DNA from 2 places in the Rhodococcus sp. P3_B8 genome. Region 2 is predicted to be linked to the other one. Evidence: riboswitches for the same ligand, from Rfam matches in the RefSeq annotation. Region 2 holds a riboswitch; the other holds the start of a gene.
The links. A riboswitch is a leader RNA that binds a small molecule or an ion and turns the genes downstream of it on or off. The one in region 2 is predicted to bind glycine.
Positions count from the first base shown of each region.

Region 1 (4,210 bases), on a different contig from region 2:
GCATTGTGTGCCGCGGACGGACCATTGCAGGGTGGAGGCAGACGCGATGAGCGAAATGCACGTGATCGGAGTTCGTGTCGAGCAACCCCAAAGTCAACCTGTTCTGCTGTTGCGTGAAACCGACGGCGAGCGGTACCTGCCCATCTGGATCGGCCAGACCGAGGCCACCGCGATCGCACTCGAACAGCAGGGCGTCGAGCCTGCGCGTCCGCTGACCCACGATCTCATCAAGAACCTGATCGAAGCCTTCGGTCGCACCCTGAAGGAAGTTCGCATCGTGGACCTGCGCGAGGGCACGTTCTATGCCGACCTCGTGTTCGACCAGAACACCCGCGTCTCGGCCCGCCCGTCCGACTCCATCGCCATCGCACTGCGAATCGGGGTGCCGATCTTCGCCGAGGAAGCGGTACTCACGGAGGCCGGTCTGGTTATGCCCGACGAGCGCGAGGACGAGGTCGAGAAGTTCAAGGAATTCCTCGAGTCCGTGTCGCCGGACGATTTCAAGGCAACCGACGGCTAGTTTGCGCCGTCGGAAAAGCCTCGGGCGCGGAGTAACGGTTGAGGTTCCTCCGGCGCGTTGCGTTGACCCCGTCTCTTCGGAGTCATAGCGTTCAGTGCAGTGATTTTCTGCCCTGCAGATTGTATCGGGCGTACGCTGAGTAGGTTCAGGGTACGGACTTGCTCGATGTCACTGGTGGCGCTTGCGCCGCTCGATGTGCTGTGGCTGTGCCGCGGGCACTGGCGACGCGCGTCACAGGCGCACTGATCGTCGGGTTCAGTGCAACATGCGAGAGGGAGTAGTCAGTGGGAGATCGGCCGCAGGAGAATGCGCTGAATCTTGCGCCCGGCGACAACGTTGCCGAGTCCGAATTCAGCTCCGAGGAGATCCAACCGGGCCTCTTCCCGGACGATTCCGTGCCCGACGACCTCGTCGGATACCGCGTCCCCATCGCCTGCCAGATCGCGGGAATCACCTACCGCCAGCTCGATTACTGGGCTCGCACGTCGCTCGTCGTGCCGTCCATTCGTGGCGCAGCAGGTTCGGGCAGCCAACGGCTGTACTCGTTCAAAGACATCCTCGTCCTCAAGATCGTCAAGCGTCTGCTCGACACCGGAATATCCTTGCAGAACATCCGAGTGGCCGTCGACCACCTCCGTAAGCGCGGAGTGCGGGACTTGGCCAAGATCACACTTTTCTCGGACGGGACCACGGTCTACGAGTGCACGTCCCCCGAAGAGGTCGTCGATCTGCTCCAGGGCGGGCAGGGTGTCTTCGGTATCGCGGTGAGCGGTGCGATGCGCGAACTGACCGGCACCATCGCCGATTTCCCGGCCGAGCGCGCCGATGGCGGCGAGAGCGAACAGAGCCCCGAGGACGAACTGGCGTCGCGACGCAAGAACCGCGCGAGCCGCAAGACGGGCTAGCCCGCATCCATCGGAGCGCGGCGCTGCCTGCGCCGCCATCTGCAGCCGTGACATAGACTGGCGGTGCGTCGACGCCGTGCGGGAGAGTTCCGGGCACCGCAAGCACAGAAACATCGTGTGTGCGGGAGTTCGGGCGCCGAAGGAGCAACACCTCCCCGTCAATCTCTCAGGCAGACAGGACCGTGCGGGCTCCGACGTCTCTGGAAAGCGGTGGGAGCACCCACCCGCCCACGGGGAAAGGGCCGTCTTCACACCCGAATGACGGTACCGAATCTCTCAGGCGCTCGATTCGAGCAGGCGACAGAGGGGGAGGGACGTTCCGCTACGCGGGGCGTGTCCTGATCCTCCGAACTGCTTGGGAGTTGTCGTGATCGACGCTGGAAGCCGTACATTCGCCGATCGTCATGTCGGCCCGAACGCTGCGGAACTCGCGCACATTCTCGAACTGGTCGGAGCCGATTCGCTCGACGACCTCGCGTCGAAGGCCGTCCCCGCCGTCATCCTGGACGGGGTGACGGGCGGCATCGCCGACGGCCTCGACGCGCTGCCTGCACCGGTGTCCGAGCACGAAGCGCTCGCCGAACTGTCCGCACTCGCCGCGCAGAACACCGTGGCGACGTCCATGATCGGTCTCGGCTACTACGACACCCTCACCCCGCCGGTGCTGATCCGGAACATCATCGAGAACCCGGCCTGGTACACGGCCTACACGCCGTACCAGCCCGAGATCAGCCAGGGCCGCCTCGAAGCGCTCCTCAACTTCCAGACGATGGTCGCCGACCTGACCGGCATGGAGGTCGCCAACTCGTCGATGCTCGACGAAGCCACCGCCGCCGCCGAGGCGATGACGCTGCTGCGCCGGGCGAGCAAGAGCAAGTCCCCGCGGTTCGTCGTCGACGCCGACCTGTTCCCGCAGACGCTGGCCGTCGTCGAAACCCGGGCCGAGCCGCTCGGCATCGAGATCGTGGTGGCCGACCTGTCCGCCGGCCTTCCGGACGGTGACTTCTTCGGCGTCCTCGCGCAGATGCCTGGCGGGTCCGGCCGCATCGTCGACTACACCGACGTGATCGCCGCCGCCCACGAGCGCGGCGCACTGGTCGCGGTCGGGGCGGATCTGCTGGCACTCACACTCCTCACCCCGCCCGGCGAGATCGGGGCCGACGCCTGCTTCGGCACCACCCAGCGGTTCGGTGTCCCCATGGGCTTCGGTGGCCCGCACGCCGGTTACCTCGCCGTGCACACCAAGCATGCACGTCAGCTCCCCGGCCGTCTGGTGGGCGTCTCCGTCGATGCCGACGGTGACAAGGCGTACCGGCTGGCGCTGCAGACCCGCGAGCAGCACATTCGCCGCGAGAAGGCGACGTCGAATATCTGCACCGCTCAGGTGCTGCTGGCGATTCTGGCGGCCATGTACGCCAGCTACCACGGCGCCGAGGGACTGAAGGCGATCGCCCTGCGCGTGGCGAACACGGCGCACTCCCTGGCCGCCGCGCTCCGCAGGACCGGGGCCGTCGTCGTACACGAGCACTTCTTCGACACGATCCTCGTTCGAGTCGCCGGCAGAGCCGCGGACGTGGTGGCGAAGGCGAAGGACGCCGGCATCAACCTGCGGTTCGTCGACGCCGATCACGTCGCCATCGCGTGTGACGAGGCCACCACTGCCGACGACGTCGCCCAGGTGCTGGCGGCGTTCGGCGGCGAAGGCGCCGTGACCGAGGAAGCGGGCACGTCCGTCCCCGACGCGCAGCTCCGCGGATCCGACTACTTGCAGCACGAGGCCTTCACCCGGTATCGCACCGAGACGGCGATGCTGCGCTACCTGCGGGCGTTGTCCGACAAGGACATCGCACTCGACCGCAGCATGATCCCCCTCGGTTCGTGCACGATGAAGCTCAATGCCACCGCCGAGATGGAAGCGATCACCTGGCCCGCGTTCGCCGGACTGCACCCGTTCGCGCCGACCGGGGACACACCGGGAATCCTCCGCATCATCAAGGACCTCGAGAACTGGCTCGTGGCCGTCACCGGCTACGACGCGGTCAGCCTGCAGCCGAATGCCGGTAGCCAGGGCGAGTACGCGGGGCTGCTCGCGATCCGTAACTACCACCTCAGCCGCGGAGACGACCACCGCGACACCTGCCTCATCCCGTCGAGCGCCCACGGCACCAACGCCGCATCCGCGGTCATGGCCGGGATGCGCGTCGAGGTCGTCGCCTGCCGCCCGAACGGTGACGTGGATCTGGACGACCTGCGGGCGAAGATCGCCGACCATGCCGAGCGCCTCGCGGCGATCATGATCACCTACCCGTCCACACACGGTGTGTACGAGCACGAGATCGCCGACATCTGCGCCGCCGTCCACGACGCCGGCGGCCAGGTGTACGTCGACGGCGCCAACCTCAACGCCCTGGTCGGCCTGGCCCGTCCCGGCCGGTTCGGCGGCGACGTGAGCCACCTCAACCTGCACAAGACGTTCTGCATCCCGCACGGTGGCGGTGGCCCCGGCGTCGGTCCGATCGGTGTGCGGTCCCACCTCACGCCGTTCCTGCCCGGACATCCGCTCGCACCGGAACTCGGCACAGCCGGACCGATCTCCGCGGCCCCCTACGGCAGTGCGTCGATCCTCCCGATCACGTGGGCGTACATCCGGATGATGGGCGCCGTCGGGCTGCGCCGCGCAAGCCTGACCGCCATCGCCTCGGCCAACTACATCGCGCGCCGCCTGGACGAGTACTTCCCGGTCCTCTACACCGGCGAGGGCGGAATGGTGGCACACGAGTGCATC
Region 1 is NZ_JBFUGT010000018.1:11,029-15,238, forward strand. It holds gene AC1D1G_RS09945 (bifunctional nuclease family protein) at 47-520, shown strand; gene AC1D1G_RS09950 (MerR family transcriptional regulator) at 805-1,425, shown strand; glycine riboswitch at 1,495-1,618, shown strand; gene gcvP (aminomethyl-transferring glycine dehydrogenase) at 1,793-4,210, shown strand, end outside.
Region 1: another riboswitch for glycine. It lies ahead of gcvP (aminomethyl-transferring glycine dehydrogenase); the one in region 2 lies ahead of gcvP (aminomethyl-transferring glycine dehydrogenase).

Region 2 (4,210 bases):
GCGAGGTCGTAGGTGACGGTCTCGACGGTCTCGCCGAACTTCTCCTGGGCCGCGGTCTCGGTCAACCCGACGGACGCGACCTCGGGGTGGGAGTAGGTGACCCGCGGGATGCCGGTCTCGTCGATGACCTCGGGACGGAGCCCGGCGATTTCCTCCGCCACGAAGATGCCCTGCTGGAACCCGCGGTGGGCCAGCTGGAGCCCGGGGACGATGTCGCCGACCGCGAAGACGTTCGGGACCGTGGTGCGCAGTCGATCACTGGTCACCACGAAGCCCTTGTCGAGCATCACTCCGGTCTCCTCGTACCCCATGGACGCGGTGTTGGGTCCGCGCCCCACTGCGACCAGCAGGACGTCGGCGTCGAGTACGTCGCCGGAGTCGAGGGTGACGGACACCGCGTCCTCGTCCTGCGTCACCTCCGTCACCCGCACACCTGTCTTCGCGGCGATCTTGCGGCGGCGGAATGCCCGCTCGAGGTACTTGGAGATCGTCTCGTCCTCGTTCGGCACCAGCCGTGGCATCGCCTCGACGATCGTCACCGACGCACCGAACGACGCCCAGACACTGGCGAATTCGACGCCGATGACGCCGCCGCCCAGGATGATCGCCTTCTTCGGGACGGACGGCAACACGAGAGCCTCGTCGCTGGTGACGACCCGGCCGCCGATGCTGATGCCGGGCAGCGTCTTCGGCGACGACCCCGTTGCCAGGACGACGGCGGCGCCCGTGATCAGCTCGTCGTCGACCTCCACTCCGTTGGGTCCGACCAACCGGCCGCGGCCGTTGACGACGGTGATGCCGTACGAGTCGACGAGGCCCTGCAGTCCCTTGTGCAGTCGGGTGACGATGGTGTTCTGGTAGCTCAGGACCTTCTCGAGGTCGACACCGTCGAACGTGACGTCGATACCGAACTGCGAGGCGGTGCGGGCACTGTCCGCGACCTCGGCGGAGTGCAGCAGCGCCTTCGTCGGAATGCACCCCTGATGCAGGCAGGTGCCGCCCAGTTCGTTCTCCTCGACGAGGATGACCGAACGGCCCAGTTCGGCCGAGCGGATGGCGGCCGCGTAGCCGCCGGAACCGCCGCCGAGGATGACGACATCTGCAGATCGGTGGGACATGGGAACTCCTTGCTGGAACGGAAGAGGGTGGGGTTCAGTGAACTGCGGTTGCGGCGACGGCCTCCGCGTGGAGGCGGCCGGCCCGATAGGAGGAGCGCACGAGCGGACCGGACAGGACGCCGAGGAAGCCGATCTCGCGGGCGATCCCGTCGAGCATGACGAACTCGTCCGGCGTCGCCCACCGTGCCACCGGATGGTGCCGGGCCGACGGCCGCAGATACTGCGTGATCGTGATCAACTGGCAGCCGGCCGCGTGCAGGTCCCGGAGGGCCTGAATCACCTCGTCCGTGGTCTCCCCCATCCCGAGGATCAGGTTCGACTTGGTGATCAGGCCGTCCTCCCGAGCCCGTGTGATCACCTCGAGGGACCGCTCGTACGTGAAGGCAGGGCGGATACGACGGAATATCCGGGGAACAGTCTCCACATTGTGCGCGAGTACTTCCGGGCGGGTGTCGAACACCTTGCGTAGTTGCGCGGCATCGGCGTTGAAATCGGGGATCAGCAGTTCGACGCCAGTGCCCGGGCACAGTTCGTGAATCTGCCGGACCGTCTCCGCGTACAGCCAGGCGCCGCCGTCCCACAGATCGTCGCGGGCGACCCCGGTGACGGTGGCGTACCGAAGGCCCATGGTCTGCACCGACTCCGCGACCCTCCTGGGTTCGCCCCGGTCGAGTGCGGCGGGCCGGCCGGTGTCGATCTGGCAGAAGTCGCACCGCCGGGTGCACTGGCTTCCGCCGATGAGGAAGGTCGCCTCTCGGTCCTCCCAGCATTCGAAGATGTTGGGACATCCCGCTTCCTGGCACACGGTGTGCAGGTTCTCGCGTTCGACGAGGGCGGCGAGGTCCCGGTATTCGGGGCCTGTCCGCATCTGCACCTTCATCCACGACGGTTTGCGTTCGACCGGGGTCTGAGCGTTGCGGACTTCGAGGCGGAGCAGTCGGCGGCCGTCAGGGGCGAGCGGAGCGACGGGGAATCGTTCAGGGGCGAGCGGAGCGACGGGGGGTGACTCAGGCTGTGCAGTCATGGGGGGAACTCCTAGGGCCGGTCGAAACCGGTCGGTATGCGTCGTCGGACCCGCGCGGTGGACAGCGCGGAACCGGGGCAGGCGATTAGGGAGCGCGAGCACACTTCGACAACCGTTGCGGCTGCGGGCATCTGGGCTCTCATCGTCCGGCGTGTGCGGTCACGTCGGAGCGAAGATGCATCGAGGATGCCAAACGACGAGGACTTTTGGCAACACCGTCGGTCCGAGGAGACAAACCCGCGGCGTCTGTGTACTGTTTGGCCAATCACAACTGAAGACGCCGTTGACGCGCAGCGGGAGAACCTCCGTTTCGGAGGCGCCGTAGGAGCAACTTCCTCCCCGGGAATCTCTCAGGCCCCAGTACCGCAGCGCAGAGGCAACTCTGGAGAAAGTATCGGCCGCACGGCCGGAACTTACCGAAGGTGAAGAGCTTGCCGTAGTTGCGGTGCGCCCAAACTCTCAGGTTTCAGGACAGAGCGGGGAGGTGCCCCCTTGTCGATGTCCGGTGCGGTCCGGACTCAACGAAACCGGAGTCACCTCGTGCCAGCAGAACCCCGCACCGCCACCCACGGCGTGCCCCTCACCAGCGACTTTCCGTCCCGCCACATCGGTCCTGACGCTTCCGCGTCGCGGCGGATGCTCGACGCCCTCGGTTACGACAGTCTCGCGAACCTGATCGACAGCGCGGTGCCCGAGCAGATCCGCAGTTCACAGCCCTTGAATCTGCCGACGGCGAGGTCCGAGCAGCAGGTTCTCGCCGACCTGCGCACACTGTCGGAGCGCAACGAGACCCGCGTCCAGATGATCGGCCTCGGATACTCCGACACCATCACGCCTGCGGTGTTGCGGCGGAATATGCTCGAGTCCCCCGCCTGGTACACCGCCTACACCCCGTACCAGCCGGAGATCTCCCAGGGCCGGCTGGAGGCGCTGCTGACGTTCCAGACCGTCATCGAGGATCTCACCGCCCTTCCCCTGGCCGGCGCCTCGCTGCTCGACGAGGCGACCGCCGTGATGGAGGCGGTGCTGCTGATGCGACGCGCGAACAAGTCGAAGCCCGCCACCAACCGCGTCGTCCTCGACGCAGACTGCCTGCCGCAGACGCTGGCCGTCGTCCGGGGACGAGCGAAGGCGGTGGGCATCGAGGTGGTGGTCGCGGAACTGTCCGGGGAGCTGCCCGACGGTGACATGTTCGGGGTGGTCTTCCAGGCGCCCGGTGCGAGCGGCGCGGTGCGCGACCTGGCTCCGATGATCGCCGCGGCGAAGGCGCGCGGCGCGCTGACCACGGTCGCGGCGGACCTGCTGTCGCTGACGATCCTGACGCCGCCCGGCGAGCAGGGCGCCGACATCGCCGTCGGGTCGGCGCAGCGTTTCGGTGTGCCCCTGTTCTTCGGCGGACCGCACGCCGGCTACATGGCCGTGCGCGGCGGGCTCGAGCGCATGCTGCCCGGCCGTCTCGTCGGAGTGTCCGTCGACGTCGACGGGAAGACCGCCTACCGGCTGGCACTGCAGACCCGCGAACAGCACATCCGGCGTGACAAGGCGACCAGCAACATCTGCACGGCGCAGGCACTGCTTGCGAACGTCGCCGCGATGTACGCCGCCTACCACGGTCCGGAAGGGCTGCGCGCCATCGCAAATAGGGTGCACGACCACGCGACGACCATCGCCGGAAGCCTGCGCGCCGCCGGTCACACAATCGTCCACGACAGCTTCTTCGACACGGTTCTCGTGCGGGTCCCGGCGGGTGCCGGGGCGATCGTGGAGTCGGCCGATCGGGACGGCATCAACCTCCGCCTCGTCGACGCCGATCACGTTGCGATCGCCTGCGACGAGTGCACCACCGACGACATCGTCCGGCGGGTGGTCGCCGTGTTCGGTGCGCAGCCGACGACCGTCGCGGCGGCCGAACTGCCTTCGGCACTCGCCAGGACGTCGAACTACCTGCAGCACCCTGTGTTCCACGATCACCGCTCGGAAACCGCGATGCTCCGCTTCCTGCGCACACTGTCGGACAAGGACCTCGCGCTCGACCGCACCATGATCCCGCTCGGATCGTGCACGATGA
Region 2 is NZ_JBFUGT010000023.1:58,964-63,173, reverse strand. It holds gene lpdA (dihydrolipoyl dehydrogenase) at 1-1,118, opposite strand, end outside; gene lipA (lipoyl synthase) at 1,153-2,142, opposite strand; glycine riboswitch at 2,427-2,518, shown strand; gene gcvP (aminomethyl-transferring glycine dehydrogenase) at 2,641-4,210, shown strand, end outside.